2 regions of the Acidaminococcus sp. HCP3S3_G9_1 genome follow, and region 2 is predicted to be linked to the other one. Evidence: riboswitches for the same ligand, from Rfam matches in the RefSeq annotation. Region 2 holds a riboswitch; the other holds the start of a gene.

Region 1 (7,975 bases), on a different contig from region 2:
GTACGAACTGTGCCCCCTTTGATGGGGTCTTTTTTTATCAGGAGGTATTATGATCCAGGGACGTATCCATTCCATCGAAACCTTCGGGTCCGTGGACGGGCCCGGAACCCGTTTCATCATCTTTGTCCAGGGCTGCAACATGCGCTGCCTGTACTGCCACAATGTGGACACCTGGAAATGCGGCCAGGGGGGCCAGCTGAAAACCGCTGACGAACTGCTGGACCAGGCGGAACGCTACCGGCCCTACTGGGGTCCGGAAGGGGGCATCACCGTCAGCGGAGGGGAACCTCTGCTCCAGATGGATTTCCTGCTGGACCTGTTCCGGAAGGCCAAAGCCCGGGGCATCGGCACCTGCATCGACACTGCCGGCCAGCCCTTTACCCGGAAGGAACCTTTCTTCAGCCAGTTCAAAGAGCTGATGGAGGTAACGGACATCCTGCTGCTGGATGTGAAGCACATCGACCCGGAAGCCCACAAAAAGCTCACCGGCCAGCCCAATGACAACATCCTGGACCTGTTCCGGTATCTGTCGGAAATCCAAAAGCCCATCTGGGTCCGGCAGGTGCTGGTGCCCGGGTGGACCGACGATCCAGGGTCTCTGCAGCGGACCCGGGAATTCCTGGACACCCTTACCAACATCCAGCGGGTGGAAGTGCTGCCCTACCACAACATGGGCCTGTACAAATGGGAACAGCTGGGGATCCCCAACAAGCTGAAGGACGTAAAGCCCCCCACCCAGGAAGAGGTGGACAAGGCCCGGAAAATACTGGGAGCCGTGTAAGGGCTGTCACTGATACCTGGTGGAAGGAAGGAACCCGGGCACGGGTTCCCTGGACGATGAACAAATATAAAATAAGTTAGCCTAAGCAAACTTGATTCCAGTCAAGGTTTTAAAATGGAAAAACGGCTATGATTAAGCCATGAAAAACGAACCAACGGGAACTCAAAAAGGAGGATCTGTAATGAACAGCATCAATCAGAATGTTGCATGGAGAGGTTTTAAAGGCGTGAAATGGACGGACGATGTGGATGTCCGGGATTTCATCCAGAACAACTATACCCCTTATGACGGGGACGAAAGCTTCCTGGCAGGGCCTACGGAAGCCACCAACAAACTGTGGGGCAGAGTCCAGGAACTCCAGAAGGAAGAACGGGCCAAAGGCGGCGTATTGGACTGCGAAACGGAAGTAGTCTCCAGCCTGACGGCTTACGGCCCCGGCTACATCGATGAATCCATGAAAGATCTGGAACAGGTGGTGGGCCTCCAGACCGACAAGCCTCTGAAACGGGCCTTCATGCCCTACGGCGGCATCAAAATGGCGGAAGAAGCTGCGGAAACCTACGGGTACAAGGTGAACCCCAAGTTCCACAAGATCTTCACCGAATACCACAAGACCCACAACCAGGCTGTATTCGATGCCTACACCGCTGAAATGCGGAAAGCACGCCACAGCCATATCGTAACCGGTCTGCCTGATACCTACGGCCGGGGCCGGATCGTAGGGGACTACCGGAGAGTGGCTCTTTACGGCATCGACTTCCTGATCAACAAGAAAAGCGAAGACCTGGACAACTGCGGATGCGGGGTTATGACCGATGACATCATCCGGCAGCGGGAAGAACTGGCGGAACAGATCCGGGCTCTGAAACAGATGAAGGAAATGGCCAAAGTCTACGGCTATGACATTTCCGCTCCTGCCAAGAACGCCAAGGAAGCCGTCCAGTGGCTGTACTTCGGCTACCTGGCTGCAGTAAAGACCCAGAACGGGGCTGCCATGAGCGTGGGCCGCATCTCCACCTTCCTGGATATCTACATCAGCCGTGATCTGGCCGAAGGGACCCTCACCGAAGAGGCGGCCCAGGAACTGATCGACCACCTGACCCTGAAATTCCGCATGGTGAAATTCGCCCGGATCCCCTCCTACAACCAGCTGTTCTCCGGCGACCCGGTATGGGCCACCCTGGAAATGGCCGGCATCGGCATGGACGGCCGGCACATGGTCACCCGGAACGACTACCGGTTCCTCCACACCCTGGAAAACATGGGGCCTTCTCCGGAACCCAACCTGACGGTGCTGTATTCTTCCGCACTGCCGGACAACTTCAAGAAATACGCCGCCCACATTTCCATCACCACTTCTTCCATCCAGTACGAAAACGACGATGTGATGAAGCCGGTATGGGGCGATGACTACAGCATCTGCTGCTGCGTATCCGCCACCCAGACCGGGAAGGAAATGCAGTTCTTCGGGGCACGGGCCAACCTGGGCAAATGTCTGCTGTACGCCATCAACGGGGGCAAGGATGAAAAATTCCTGACCAAAGATGGCAAACACATGCAGGTAGGTCCGGAATATGCACCCATCACCTCCGACGTGCTGGACTACGGCGAAGTGATGCACAAATTCGACCTGATGATGGACTGGCTGGCCGGGCTGTACGTGAACATCCTGAACCTGATCCAGTACATGCATGACAAATACTACTATGAAGCGGCAGAAATGGCCCTCATCGACACCGATGTGCGCCGGACTTTTGCCACCGGCATCGCAGGCTTCTCCCATGTGGTGGATTCCCTGTGCGCCATCAAATACGCCAAAGTTTCCACGGTCCGGGATGAATCCGGCCTGGTGGTGGACTACAAGATCGAAGGGGACTTCCCCAAATACGGCAACGATGATCCCCGGGCGGATGAAATCGCTGTATGGCTGCTGAAGACCTTCATGACCAAGCTGCGGAAACACCACACCTACCGGAATTCCGAAGCCACCACTTCCATCCTGACCATCACTTCCAACGTGGTGTACGGCGGCGCCACCGGTGCCCTGCCTGACGGACGGAAAGCCTACACCCCGTTCGCTCCCGGTGCCAACCCGGCCTACGGCGCAGAACAGAACGGCCTCCTGGCTTCCCTGAACTCTGTGGCCAAGCTGCCGTACGAATATGCTCTGGACGGGATCTCCAACACCCAGACCATCGCTCCGGAAACCCTGGGCCACAATGAAGAAGAACAGAAAGCCACCCTGGTACGGGTGATGGACGGCTACTTCGACCAGGGAGCCCACCACCTGAACGTGAACGTGTTCGGCGTGGACAAGCTGATCGACTGCATGGAACATCCGGAAAAACCGGAATACGCCAACTTCACCATCCGGGTATCCGGCTACGCGGTGAAATTCATCGACCTGACCAGAGAACAGCAGATGGACGTAATCGCCCGCCGCGCTCATCAGAAGATGTAATGTTTTAGTAAGAAGGGGCTGTTGCATGAGCAACAGCCCCTTAGTCGGAAGTCCGAAGTCTGAAGTCGGAAGCCTCTGGACAGGATCCGTCTGGCTGGACGGATCCTTTTGATTCTGCAAAACCAGAATCGCAATCAATCTGAGAGATCAACTCGTCCAAAGGTTCTACACATTCAAAAAATTTGCCTGCAAATTTAACATTCGGCTCCAGACTCCAGACTTCAGACTCCAGACTTGAGCCGGTTACCTGCAACTGTTCCTGATCAGGTTACAAAAAGTCCTTGACTTTCCTAGTGAAGTAGTGTAGAATCAGAACCATCAAAATCACATACCTTCATCGAGAGCAGCAGAGGGATTTGGCCCTATGAAGCTGCGGCAACCCCCGGAAGGGAAGGTGCCAATTCCAACAGGGATTCCCTGGCAGATGAAAAGCGAGCTCAGTCATCGAAAACACCATCTGCCCAGCAGGTGGTGTTTTTCTTTGTGTGGCTTTCGGGAAGGCGAAAAAGGAGAGATGTTCATGAAACTGAAGAAATGGATTGCAGCAGCCGTATCCGTCCTGGCCCTGGCCAGCCTGGTCAGCGGCTGCGGCAGCGACAAAAAGGCGGCCGCCCCGGCGGAAAAGAAGACCATCACTGTAGGGATCACCCCCGGGTATTCCGAACAGGTCATGGAAGTGGTAAAGAAGGAAGCGGAAAAACAGGGGCTGAAGGTGGAAATCAAGACCTTCTCCGACTATGTGACTCCGGACCAGGCTCTGGCCCAGAAGGACATCGACCTGAACTCCTTCCAGCATGAACCCTTCCTGCTGGCCTTCAACAAAAAGAACGGCACCAAACTGGTGAGCATCGGCAAGACCTACCTGGCTCCCCTGCGGCTGTATTCCACCAAGATCAAAAACGTGGCGGACATCAAGGACGGGGACAAGATCGCCATCCCCAACGATCCTTCCAACGGAGGACGGGCCATCCTGATGCTGAGCAAACTGGGCCTCCTGAAAGTGAACCCGGATGTGAAGCCCACGGAACTGACCGTCAATGACATCACCGAAAACCCGAAACACCTGCAGATCGTGGAACTGGAAGCTGCCCAGCTGCCCCGGAGCCTGGATGACACTGCCGCTTCCATCATCAACGCCGGGTATGCCAACTCCGCCGGTCTGTCCACGGACCTGGCCATTGCCAAGGAAGACAATACCAGCCCCTATGTGAACATCATTGCCGCCCGGGAAGAAGACAAGGACAACCCCACCTACAAGAAATTCGTCCAGATCTTCCAGAGCCAGCCGGTGAAGGACTACATCCTGGAAAACTGCAAAGGCAACCTGGAACCGGCCTGGTAATTGGGAAAGAAGGGAACGGCAATGAAGCTTACGGAAGAAGAACAGAAATACGCCGCCCATCTCCAGCGGTTCATCCAGTGCGCCACCGTGTCCAACGCCAATGTGGACAAGGTGGACTGGAGCCAGTTTGAAAAACTCCATGAGGCCTTCCGGGAATTCTATCCCCACATCTATCGCCTGATGGAGCTGGATGAAGTGGGCCAGGCAGGCCTCCAGTTCCACCTGAAGGGCACTGGCAGCGCAAAGAAGCCCCTTCTGCTCATGGCCCATCAGGACGTGGTGGAAGTAGGGGACCGGGGCCAGTGGAAATTCGATCCCTTTGGAGGCGAAATCATCGACGGCTGTATCTGCGGCCGGGGTACCACCGACTGCAAGCACCAGCTGCTGGCGGAAATGGAAGCGGTGGAAGCCCTGCTGGCAGAAGGCTGGCGGCCGTCTTACGACCTGTACCTGTCCCTGGGCTACAGTGAGGAAGTGTACCTGGAAAACGATGTGGACGGGGCGGAAAAGCTCACCCGGCACCTGGAAGAGAAGGGGGTCCGGCTGGGCACCGTAGTGGACGAAGGGGGCGGCCTGTTCCCGGTGGGGGACAAGCTGGAAGCCAAGATCGGAGTGGCGGAAAAATCCCCGGTGAACTTCGAGATCTACGCCACCTCTCCCGGAGGCCATTCCAGCCGTCCCGGGAAAGGGACAGCCCTGGGGACCCTGGCCAAAGCCATTGTGGCCATCGAATCCCATCCTTTCCCTTACCGGTTCACTCCCCTGACCCTGGCCCATCTCCAGAAAAGCGCCAAACTCCAGGATGCCGGCCGCCAGGCCATCTATGAAGACCCGGAAGGCCACTGGCAGGAACTGTGCCAGTTGGCCCAGGAAGATCCGGCTCTGGATGCCCTGCTCCACACCACCATCGCCTTCACCATGGCCGAAGCCAGCAAGCAGCCCAATGTGCTGCCCAGCCGGGCGGCGGCCCAGATGAGCGTCCGGGTGCTCCAGGGGGATACGGTGGAATCCTGCGAAAATTACTTCCGCCAGTTCCTGCCGGAAGGGGTGGAAATCCGCCATGTGTCCGGCAAGGACCCGCTGCCCGCTTCCGATCCCCAGAGTTACGGGATCCAGGTGGCGGAAAAAGTCCTGAAGGACCAGTACGGGGAAAAAGTGGACGTGGTGCCCTTCCTGATGCTGGGAGGCACCGACAGCCACTATTACAAGCGGATCGCCGACAATGTGATGCTGTTCTCCGGGTATCTCCGGGACAGCCGCTGGGGCGCCGCCCACCAGGTGAACGAAAAGATCCCCGCTGATGCCCTGAAGGCCAGTGTGGACTTTTTCAAGGAATTTTTACGGTCTTACTGATATGGAACTGACGTACCAGGTGGATCGGGACCATGCCGGATGCTGCGTCCGCCAGGCAGCCCGGGGTCCCATGCACCTTTCGGAAAAACTCTGGCGGAAAATCAAATGGAACGGCACCATTACCGTGAACGGATCCCCGGTTTCCAGTCCTTCTCACAGGCTGGAGGCCGGGGACCGGCTTGTTTTCCAATGGGAAGAAACGGCGGCGGTGATCCCGGTCCATCTGCCTCTTGCCATTTTGTACGAGGATGAGGACCTGCTGGCGGTGGACAAGCCTGCCGGCATGCTGATCCACCCCACCTGGTCCGGGGCCCGGGATACCCTGGTCCAGGCGGTGGGAGGGTATTTCCGCCAGTCGGGGCAGAAATGCGGCATCCACCCGTTGTACCGGCTGGACCGGGACACCACGGGCCTCCTGCTGGTAGCCAAATCCGCTTTTGCCAAACACGCCCTCACCCGCAGCCACCAGGAAATCTACCGGGAATACCTGGCGGTGTGTGAAGGGGATCTGGCAGAACCCCGGGGCCGGATCCATCTTCCCATCGGCCGGGTGGCAGAAGGGGTGGACCGGTGGATGGTCCGGGAAGACGGACGGCCGGCGGTGACCGATTATGAGATCCTGGCTGGCGGAGGGGACCATACGGTGCTGAAGATCCATCTCCTTACCGGAAGGACCCATCAGATCCGGGTCCATTTCGCCCACAAGGGGCACCCTCTGGTGGGGGACCCGGTGTACGGCACAAGGGACCCAAGGATTGCCCGCCAGGCCCTCCACGCCTGGACCGTCCGTTTCCGCCACCCCAGGACAGGAGAAGAAGTGTTCCTCACGGCCCCGGTGCCGGAGGATATGAAGGGGCTGCTGGGGGAGAAAAGCAGTGCAGAGTGAAGAGCAGGAAGGCAAACGATAAACGATAAATCCGCAGGATTGCCTGAAAGGGCGCTCTGACCACTCTCCTAAAATATGATATAATCAAGTAAGAACACCGCAAGGGAGATGGATACGGATGAGACGACAGAAAGGGCAGGACATCATTGAATATGCACTGATGCTGGCAATCATCGTCGGTATCGGCGGATGGATATACAACGCCGGTGTCAATGGCGGCCTGGCCGGGTCCATCAATTCTGTATTCAACAACGCCAGCGCTCTCTTGGACGAATCTTCCAAGGAAAAACTCCCGGCCGCGTCCACAGCGAAAGATATCATCGAACGGCTCCGGCAGGGACGGTACGACGGCCTGGCGGATGTGCTCCAGGGGAAACCTTCCAGCACCCTGGTGATTGCCTCGGACAGTGCCGCAGGACAGGAGCTGGCCCGGCAACTGAACATCCAGACCAAAGAAGGGGACGGCTGGTTCGCCAGGGTCCAAACCGATGGGGTAACGGTGTTTTCCTATTACTCCGCAGAGGCAAACAAGGGGATGACCTTCAGTCAGCTGGCAGCAGATTACCAAAAGAATACCAAAACGTATTATGATGCATCTACAGGGGAAAATAAAGCTACGGTAAGGATCACGGAAGGGCTGTTCAACAGCCAGGGGAAAAGTGCCGCGGGTGCAGGGAAGACCGTCTTTGAAAATGTCCCGGGCTACGTGGGACCTTCTCCCAGCGGCAGTGGGTTCATCATCGATCCTACGCGTACCAAAAAATTGAAATAGAAACGGCCGTTTGCGTCAACTTCTTGAACAAACCATGACAAAACCTGCACCTGTGTTGACAGGGCAGGTTTTTTGCTATAAATAAAAAGGTACAGCACATATGCAGGAGGCTTGACAGAATTGAAAACTATGGACCGGCCAAAGCCAATCCCTTCCGGGAAACCCATGGCGGTCTGGTTTCTGCCGCGGCTCCGGAACCGGCTGTCAAGCCAACGGGAGCAGCGGCTTCAGCCGGGAAAACCGTGGAGCTGACGGAATTGAAAAATACCGGCACAAAGGCCATACGGGATCCTTTGGCCGGGGCGGACCCCAAGATCCTGGAAAAGTTCTGCCTGGTAAAGGGCGGAACCTACAAAAAAGTGACCGCCTGCCTCCAGGGG
Region 2 (7,975 bases):
GGCGCCCCCACTTTTACAATGTCATAGATTGCCATATATCATCGACTCCTATCGCAATTTTTACTCTCTATTATACCATAGGAGATAAAAAAAAGGGGGGTGTGAAAAAATTCACACCCCCGGTCGCGGCCCTACACCACACTCATGGGATCCACGTCGAAATACACATTGGCCATATTCCTGTATTCGGACTGGCGGAGCCAATCTTTTACCGGCTTCATCCGGGGGCTTTTCAGCAGCACGTTGATCCGGTAGATCTGGTTCACTTTGGCCACGATAGCCGGGAAGGGACCCAGGATCTCCAGGGGATGGCCGGTTTCCAGCTGCCAGGCTTCCAGGGCATTCACCAGTTTCTGGGCTGTGGCCAGGGCCTCCTCTTCCCTTTTGTGATGGACGGTGACCTTCAGCATCCGGGTAAAGGGCGGATACCCCAGTTCCTTCCGCTGGGCCAGCTCCCTTTCGGCAAACCCTTCATAGTCCTGCCGGGCGGCCATCTGGAGAATGGGATTTTCCGCATCATAGGCCTGGAAGATCACCTGCCCCGGCTTCTCTCCCCGTCCTGCCCGGCCGGCGGCCTGGGTCAGCAGGGCAAAGCAGCGCTCTCCGCTGCGGAAATCCGGCAGGTTCAGCTGGGAATCCGCACTCAGGACTCCCACCAGGGTCACATTGGGGATATCATGGCCCTTGGCCACCATCTGAGTCCCCAGGAGCACATTGTAATCCCCCCGGCGGAAGGCCTGGAGGATCTGCTCATGGGCAAACTTTCCGCTGGTGGAATCCTGGTCCATGCGCAGGGGCCGCACCCCCGGGCACAGGTCCCGGATTTCCCGTTCCGCCTTTTCCGTGCCGGTGCCGAAGAACCGGATCCGGGGGCTGCCGCAGTAGGGACATTTGGTGGGCACCGGTTCCGTATGGCCGCAGTAATGGCATTCCATCAGCTGCTCCCGGGCATGGTACACCAGGGACACCGCACAGTTGGGACAGCTGAGGGATTCCCCGCAGTCCCGGCACAGCACAAAGGTGGAAAACCCCCGGCGGTTCAGCAGTACAATGGCCTGCTCCCCGTTCTTCACCACGTCTTCCAGCTTCCTCCGCAGAGCTTCTGACAGCACCGTCCGGTTCCCCTGGCGGAGTTCCTCCCGCATGTCCACAATGGACACCTGGGGCAGGTGGCTGCCGGTCTTGGCCCGGTGGGTAAGCCGGAGACGGGTGTAGACCCCCTGTTCCGCCAGATAATAAGACTCCAGGTCCGGGGTGGCGGACCCCAGCACCACCGGCACCTTCCGGTAATGGGCCCGGTACTGGGCCACCAGCCGGGCATGGTAGCTGGGCCGTTCCTCCTGCTTGTAGGTCCCTTCATGCTCTTCATCCATCAGGATCAGTCCCAGGTCTGCAAAGGGACAGAACACCGCCGACCGGACCCCGATCAGCACCCGGGCCTGGCCGGACCGCATCCGGCTCCACACGTCTCCCCGCTCGCTGGGGGAAAGCCGGCTGTGGGCCACCGCCACACCGGCGCCGAACCAGGCCTTGAACCGTTTCACGATCTGTCCGGTAAGGGCGATTTCCGGCACCAGCACCATTACCTGCTGGCCTGCCCGGAGGGCCCTGTCGGTGAGCCGGAGATAGACTTCCGTCTTGCCGCTGCCGGTGATCCCCTGGAGCAGGAAGGTCCGGGGATCCCGGTTTTCCCGGGCCCGGTCCACTGCCTGGATGGCCGCCTGTTGTTCTTCCGTCAGTTCCAGGGTTTCCTTCCGGGCTTCCAGCCCCTGGTAGCTGTCCCGGAGGACCCGCCGCCGGCCTTCCAGCAGCCAGCCTTTCTGGACCAGGTTCCGGAGCACTGCGGAGGAGATGCCTTTTCCTTCCAGCTCCCCGGCGCTGGCGGTGTTCCCGGACAGCAAAAAGTCCAGGGCAGCCAGCTGGCTTTTGCCCCGGACCTCTCCGTTTTCCCGTGCGGCCAACCCTTCCGGTGTTGCTGTAAAGGTCCGCTCTGTTTTTTCCCGCAGTTTGTATTTCACATCGTAGGAAAGGACCACCGCCTTTTGGGCGATCAGTCCCTTCAGGGCCGTCTCTCCTCCCGGGAGATTCCGGATGGCCCGCCGGGACTGGGGACCCTTCAGGGTCAGGAAATCGTACAGTTCCTGTTCCTCAGGAGTAAGCCCGGCCACTTCAGGCACTGGGACGTATTTCCCCACTGCCGCCAGGCTTTTCCGGCCCGGGATGAACAGCCGCAGGGCCTCCGCCAGGGTGCACAGGTAGTACTGGGACAGCCAGTAGGCGGTGGCCAGCATTTCACTGTCGAACCAGGGTTCCGTCCCCACCACATCGGCAATGTCCTTCAGTTCCCGGGACAGATCCGGGCTCCGGTCCTCTTCCACAATGAAACCTTCCAGCAGCTGCTGGCCGAAAGGCACCACCACCCGCCAGCCCTGGCCCAGGAAATCCAGGGCCTGGGGCACATGGTAGGTGAACTGCCGAAAAATGTTTTTGGCAGGCAGATTGATGGCAACCTTTGCGTATTCCATCTTATTCCAGTGCTTTTTTCAGCACATCCACTTTATCCAGCCGTTCCCAGGGCAAATCCACATCCGTCCGGCCGAAATGGCCATAGGCAGCAGTCTGGCGGTAAATGGGCCGGCGCAGATCCAGGCTCCGGATAATACCCGCCGGGGTCAGGGAGAAGTTCTTTTCAATCAGTTCCACGATCTTTTCTTCCGGAATGGCAGCGGTGCCAAAGGTGTTCACGCTGATGGACACCGGACGGGCCACCCCGATGGCATAGGCCAGCTGGATTTCGCATTTCCTGGCCAGGCCGGCAGCCACCACGTTCTTGGCCACATACCGGGCCGCATAGGCAGCACTCCGGTCCACTTTTGTGGGATCCTTCCCGGAGAAGGCACCGCCTCCGTGACGAGCCATGCCCCCGTAGGTATCCACGATGATTTTCCGCCCGGTGAGGCCGGAATCCCCCTGGGGCCCGCCGATGACGAACCGGCCGGTGGGGTTGATGTGGTAAATGGTCTTTTCATCCAGCAGATCCGCCGGCACCACCGGCCGGATCACCTGTTCCAGGATGTCCTTCCGCAGCTGTTCCATGGTGATTTCCGGGCTGTGCTGGGCAGAAACCACAATGGTGTCCACCCGTACCGGTTTGTCGTCATCATATTCCACGGAGACCTGGGTCTTCCCATCAGGACGGAGATAAGGCAGGGTGCCGTCCTTCCGGACCTGGGCCAGCCGGCGGGACAGCTTGTGGGCCAGGGAAATGGGCAGGGGCATGTATTCAGGCGTTTCATCGGTGGCATAGCCGAACATCATCCCCTGATCCCCGGCGCCGATTTTTTCTTCTTCTCCCTGGGCGCCCTGTTTGGATTCATCGGATTCATCCACCCCCTGGGCAATGTCCGGGGACTGTTCATCGATGGAGATCAGCACCCCGCAGGTGGCTCCGTCAAAACCATATTTGGCCCGGTCGTAGCCAATGTCGATCACCGTCTGCCGGGCAATCTTGGCAATGTCCACATAGCAGCTGGTGGAAATTTCCCCCACAATATGGATCTGGCCGGTGGCCACCAGGGTTTCGCAGGCAACCCGGGCATCCGGGTCCTGTTCCAGGATGGCATCCAGCACCGCATCAGAGATCTGATCGGCGATTTTGTCAGGATGGCCTTCCGTGACAGATTCAGACGTAAATACTTTCTTCATTATTTCCTCCTTACACAAAAAAAAATACTCCCAAAATGAGAGTACCTATGGGACTCTCATCTTACAATCGACAAACCGCATTGCAGGAATTAGCACCGTTGGCCCAGGGCCATGGTTGCTGTGGCTTCACAGGGCCATTCCCTCCGCCACTCTTGATGAGCTGTATTCGATTTTGCTTTGTAATTATAACAGATACAGTAGGAAAATACAAGACGGGTCCTCAGTAATGGACCACGTCCTGCTCTTTCCGGATCCGGTCCAGGATGGGCCGGGCTTCCTGGCTCTGGAGGAAGTCCCAGGTGGTGGGAGGCACCTGCTCCCGTACCAGCGCCCAGTTTCCTTCCTGGATGGCCTTCCGTACTGTGGAGGCACTGACCACCTGGCCCTGTTCTTCCCGACGGGGCACCACCACGCACTGGATCCCCGCTTCCGGCAGCCGCTTTTCCATCACCTGGTTGTACAGGCCGGTGACCACACTGGTGGGCTCTTCCCCCACATACCGGGCGGTAATCCCCAGTTTCCGGGCGATCTTCACGAAAATGGCCAGATCCAGGTTGGCATGGCTGGCGATCACCGCTTCCGCATCCTTCTGGAAATAGCTGGGGAAGGTGGCCTGGCTGATGATGTAGGGACCGCTGTCATGGTACCGGAGATTGGCCAGGTGCCGTGTCCCTTCCTGGATCAGCTTCTTCCGGACGGCATAGGGGAACAGGCTGGCGTCCTCGCTGACCATGAACAGGTGGACCAGGTCGTTTTCTGCCGCCGCTTTTTCCACCAGGTACTGATGCCCCAGGGTAAAGGGGTTGGCGTTCATGACAATGGCCGCCACTTTGGGAGCTTCCACCCGGCTCCGGGCCAGCTGGTTCAGATAGCTGGAGAAACCTTCCTTCCGGTTTTCCATAAAGACGATCTGGTCTTCGATCCGGGCGATTTCATAAAAACCCAGGTCCCCGAAAAATTTGGCGGAACTGCATTTGGTATACAGGAAAAGGTGGAGATTTCCCCGTTCATACTGGTACTGGACCAAATGGGACACAATCTCGTTCATCAGCCCTTCCCCCTGGTGGTGATGGTCCACCGCCATGCACCGGAGGGTGTTGCCGAAACAGCTTCCGGTGGCAATGGCCCGGTAATCATTGTCGAACATCACACAGGTATAGTCCAGGTTGGCATCCCGGCGGATTCCCTCCTGCTCCAGCAGGGCATCCACCTGGGCATTGGTCCGTTTATCGGAAGGATATACTTGAGAAATAAAATAATCAGACATCACGGTCTCCTTCTGGTTTCAAAGTGAATCCATTATACCACAAAAAAGGGAAAGGAAGGGTTGGTCCGCCAACTCCCTTTCCCTTTTCTTCCCGGTCAGAAACCCAGCTGATCGTTGATCAGGATCACATGGACCCGTTCCGGATGCCGGGCATACCGGGTGATCAGGATCTGGCAGCAGCGGGTTTCCGGCGCCTTGCAGTGGGAACAGAACCCGGTGGTCTTACAAGGTGTCTGGATGTCGAATTTCTGGGCACAGACCGCAGCCGCCGTGTTTTCCGCCCGGTCCAGGGCTGTTTCCAGGCTGGAACACACCTTGTTCAGGCTCACCAGGAACAATACATGGTGGGGCCCGTAGGAAATGGCGGAGACCCGGTTGCCATTGCCGTCGATGTTCACCAGGATCCCGTCCCGGGTCATGGCGTTGCAGCTGGCCAGATACCAGTCCGCATCATAGGCCTTCAGATGGGCCGGCCGCCGGGTGGGATATTCGTCCCGGTCGATGAAGGTCCAGTTGCCTTCCTTCAGTTTCTCCACCAGACCGCTTTCCCGTACGGTGGTGCTGCCGCCCATGTTCACCACACTGCCTTCCGGGATCAGTTCCAGGGCCTTCTGCACCGCCTCTTCCACCGTTGCCGCATAATACCCCTTCATGTTCCGGGATGCCAGCCCCCGGATCACCACCTGGGCCAGCAGTTCATTCCGCCGTCTCAAAGCCTCCTGCATTTCGATTCCCCCTCATTTGTGTTTTTTTTATTTTACCATAGAAAAAGAGGTTGCTGCACCTTTTGTGCAGCAACCTCTCCCTGCCTTACCTTCTTATTTTGCAAAATACCGGGCCAGCAGTCCGTCGAATACACGGCCGTGACGGGCTTCGTCTTTGGCCATTTCATGAACGGTGTCGTGGATGGCATCGTAGCCCAGCTGTTTGGCCAGGGTGGCGATTTCCTTCTTGCCGGCGCAGGCACCCTGTTCAGCGGCAGCCCGCATTTCCAGATTCTTCTTGGTGCTGTCGGTAACCACTTCACCCAGCAGTTCAGCGAACTTGGCAGCGTGTTCCGCTTCTTCGAAAGCGATCCGTTTGTAGGCTTCTGCCACTTCCGGATACCCTTCCCGGTCAGCCACCCGGCTCATGGCCAGGTACATGCCCACTTCGGAGCATTCCCCGGTGAAGTGCTGACGCAGGCCTTCCAGGACCCGTTCATCCACGCCTTTGGCAACGCCTACCACGTGTTCATCAGCGTATTCCTTCACGCCTTCCTTCAGTTCATCGAACTTGTCTTTGGGAGCGCCGCACTGAGGGCACTTTTCCGGAGCTTCTTCCCCTTCATACACATAACCGCACACTCTGCAAATGAATTTTTTCATAATATTGCCTCCCCTAAATGGTCAAGCCCTTTATTTAAGGACTTGCTATTTGTTGATATTTGTTATCTCTTACGGTTTTTATTATAACAGACTCTCAAAATAATGCAAGTACTTTTGGAAAATATTTTTCCATTTCGAAAGGTTTTTATTGCAGTCAGAGGTGCAGCTCTTCCAGCAGCTTCCGGAACCGTTCCCGGAGCCTTTGGTTCCGGACCTGGGGATCCGGTTCCGCCACCTTCAGCTGCCGGCGGAAGCTCCCCATTTTTTCATTGAGGGCCCCCAGTCCTTCCGGCAGGGCCTGTCGGATCTTTTTTTTCACATACTGGGCCACCAAAGGACTCCGGCCTCCGCTGCTGACGGCGCAGACCACTTCTCCTTCCCGGATCAGGGCCGGAAAGATAAAGGAACACAGCTCCGGATCGTCCACCACATTCACCGGGATCCGCTTCTCCCGGCAGAGACGGCTTACGGTCCGGTTCACTTCCCGGTGATTGGTAGCCGCCACTGTCAGGATCCAGTCCCCCCGGTCCAGATCTTCCGGTTCGAAGGTCCGGCTCTCCCACCGGACCGGAAGCTCCCGGAATTCCGACAGGAGTTCCGGAGCCACCACCTGGACCCGGGCTCCGAAATCCACCAGGATCTTTGCCTTGTGGAAGGCTGTCCTGCCTCCTCCCACCAGGAGCACCGGAGCATCCTCCAGCTGGACCATCAAAGGAAAATAGCTCATGATTCCCCTCCCGGCTGTTCCAGGGCCGCCCGGATCCCCGCTGCTGAATGGACCCGGGCTGTTTCCACCTCCAGGCAGCCGGCTTCCCGGGCAGCCCGGGCCGTAACCGGACCGATGCACAGGACCCGGGTTTCCGAAGCCAGGGTATACTGCTGGAAAAAGACCCGGACCCCTCCGGCACTGCCGAAGATCATTACATCCGGAGCCAGGCAGGTCCCTTTTTCCGGCTGTCCCTCCCGGGGGCAGATCCTGTACACAGCAGCATCCCTGTATGGCCGCCCGGCCTTTTCCAGTTCCCGGACCAGATCCGGGGACCCGTTTTCCGCCCGGAGCAGCAGGCACCGCTCCCCAGGTCCCATTTTTTCAGCCAGACTCTTTCCCAGCGCTTCTGCCGTGTAGCATTCCGGAAGCAGATCCGCCTGGAATCCCTGCTCTGCCAGTTCCCGGGCGGTCCCTTCCCCGATGCAGGCAAACCGGGCCTGCCCCAGGAGCCGGAAGTCTCTTTTCTTTTCCCGGAACCACTGGAAAAAGAGCCGGACCCCGTTCCGGCTGGTGAATACCAGCCAGTCCCATTGTCCGAAGTCTTCAGGAATATTCCCCCAAAGTGGCTCTGCGGCCAGAAGGGGCAGTTCTCCTGTTTCCCTGCCGCCCTCAGCCAGTTCCCGTGCCACTTCCCGGCAGAACGAGAGGGTGCCGGTTACCAGGATTTTCTCTTTTTTCCCCGGCGCCTCCGGGCAGAGTCCCAGGCCGGCAACCGGTCCCACCAGGATCACCGCTGGAGGGAAGGCCCCCTGCTGCCGGGCTTTTTCCGGCAGGTCCTCCAGGGTCCCGTCAATGCGTTTTTCCCCTTCTCCGTATCCTCCGCAAAGGACGGAGGCCGGCGTATCCGCTTTTTTGCCGGCCTGAATC

The links. Region 2 has a riboswitch for S-adenosylmethionine ahead of metK (methionine adenosyltransferase). Riboswitches for the same ligand answer to the same signal wherever they lie in the genome.
Region 1: it holds a riboswitch for S-adenosylmethionine, as region 2 does, so the genes downstream of both, ACTQY1_RS08685 (MetQ/NlpA family ABC transporter substrate-binding protein) here and metK (methionine adenosyltransferase) in region 2, are expected to answer to the same signal.

The regions. Positions count from the first base shown of each region.
Region 1 covers NZ_JBQKCH010000013.1:32,095-40,069, forward strand. The annotation lists gene pflA (pyruvate formate-lyase-activating protein) at 50-781, shown strand; gene pflB (formate C-acetyltransferase) at 963-3,242, shown strand; SAM riboswitch class I at 3,574-3,673, shown strand; gene ACTQY1_RS08685 (MetQ/NlpA family ABC transporter substrate-binding protein) at 3,763-4,584, shown strand; gene ACTQY1_RS08690 (M20/M25/M40 family metallo-hydrolase) at 4,606-5,937, shown strand; gene ACTQY1_RS08695 (RluA family pseudouridine synthase) at 5,939-6,823, shown strand; gene ACTQY1_RS08700 (Flp family type IVb pilin) at 6,942-7,595, shown strand; gene ACTQY1_RS08705 (hypothetical protein) at 7,838-7,975, shown strand, end outside.
Region 2 covers NZ_JBQKCH010000001.1:16,170-24,144, forward strand. The annotation lists gene def (peptide deformylase) at 1-35, opposite strand, end outside; gene priA (primosomal protein N') at 132-2,525, opposite strand; gene metK (methionine adenosyltransferase) at 2,527-3,705, opposite strand; SAM riboswitch class I at 3,759-3,867, opposite strand; gene citC ([citrate (pro-3S)-lyase] ligase) at 3,926-4,975, opposite strand; gene ACTQY1_RS00105 (lactate utilization protein) at 5,068-5,697, opposite strand; gene ACTQY1_RS00110 (ferritin family protein) at 5,791-6,339, opposite strand; gene ACTQY1_RS00115 (precorrin-2 dehydrogenase/sirohydrochlorin ferrochelatase family protein) at 6,494-7,066, opposite strand; gene cobA (uroporphyrinogen-III C-methyltransferase) at 7,063-7,975, opposite strand, start outside.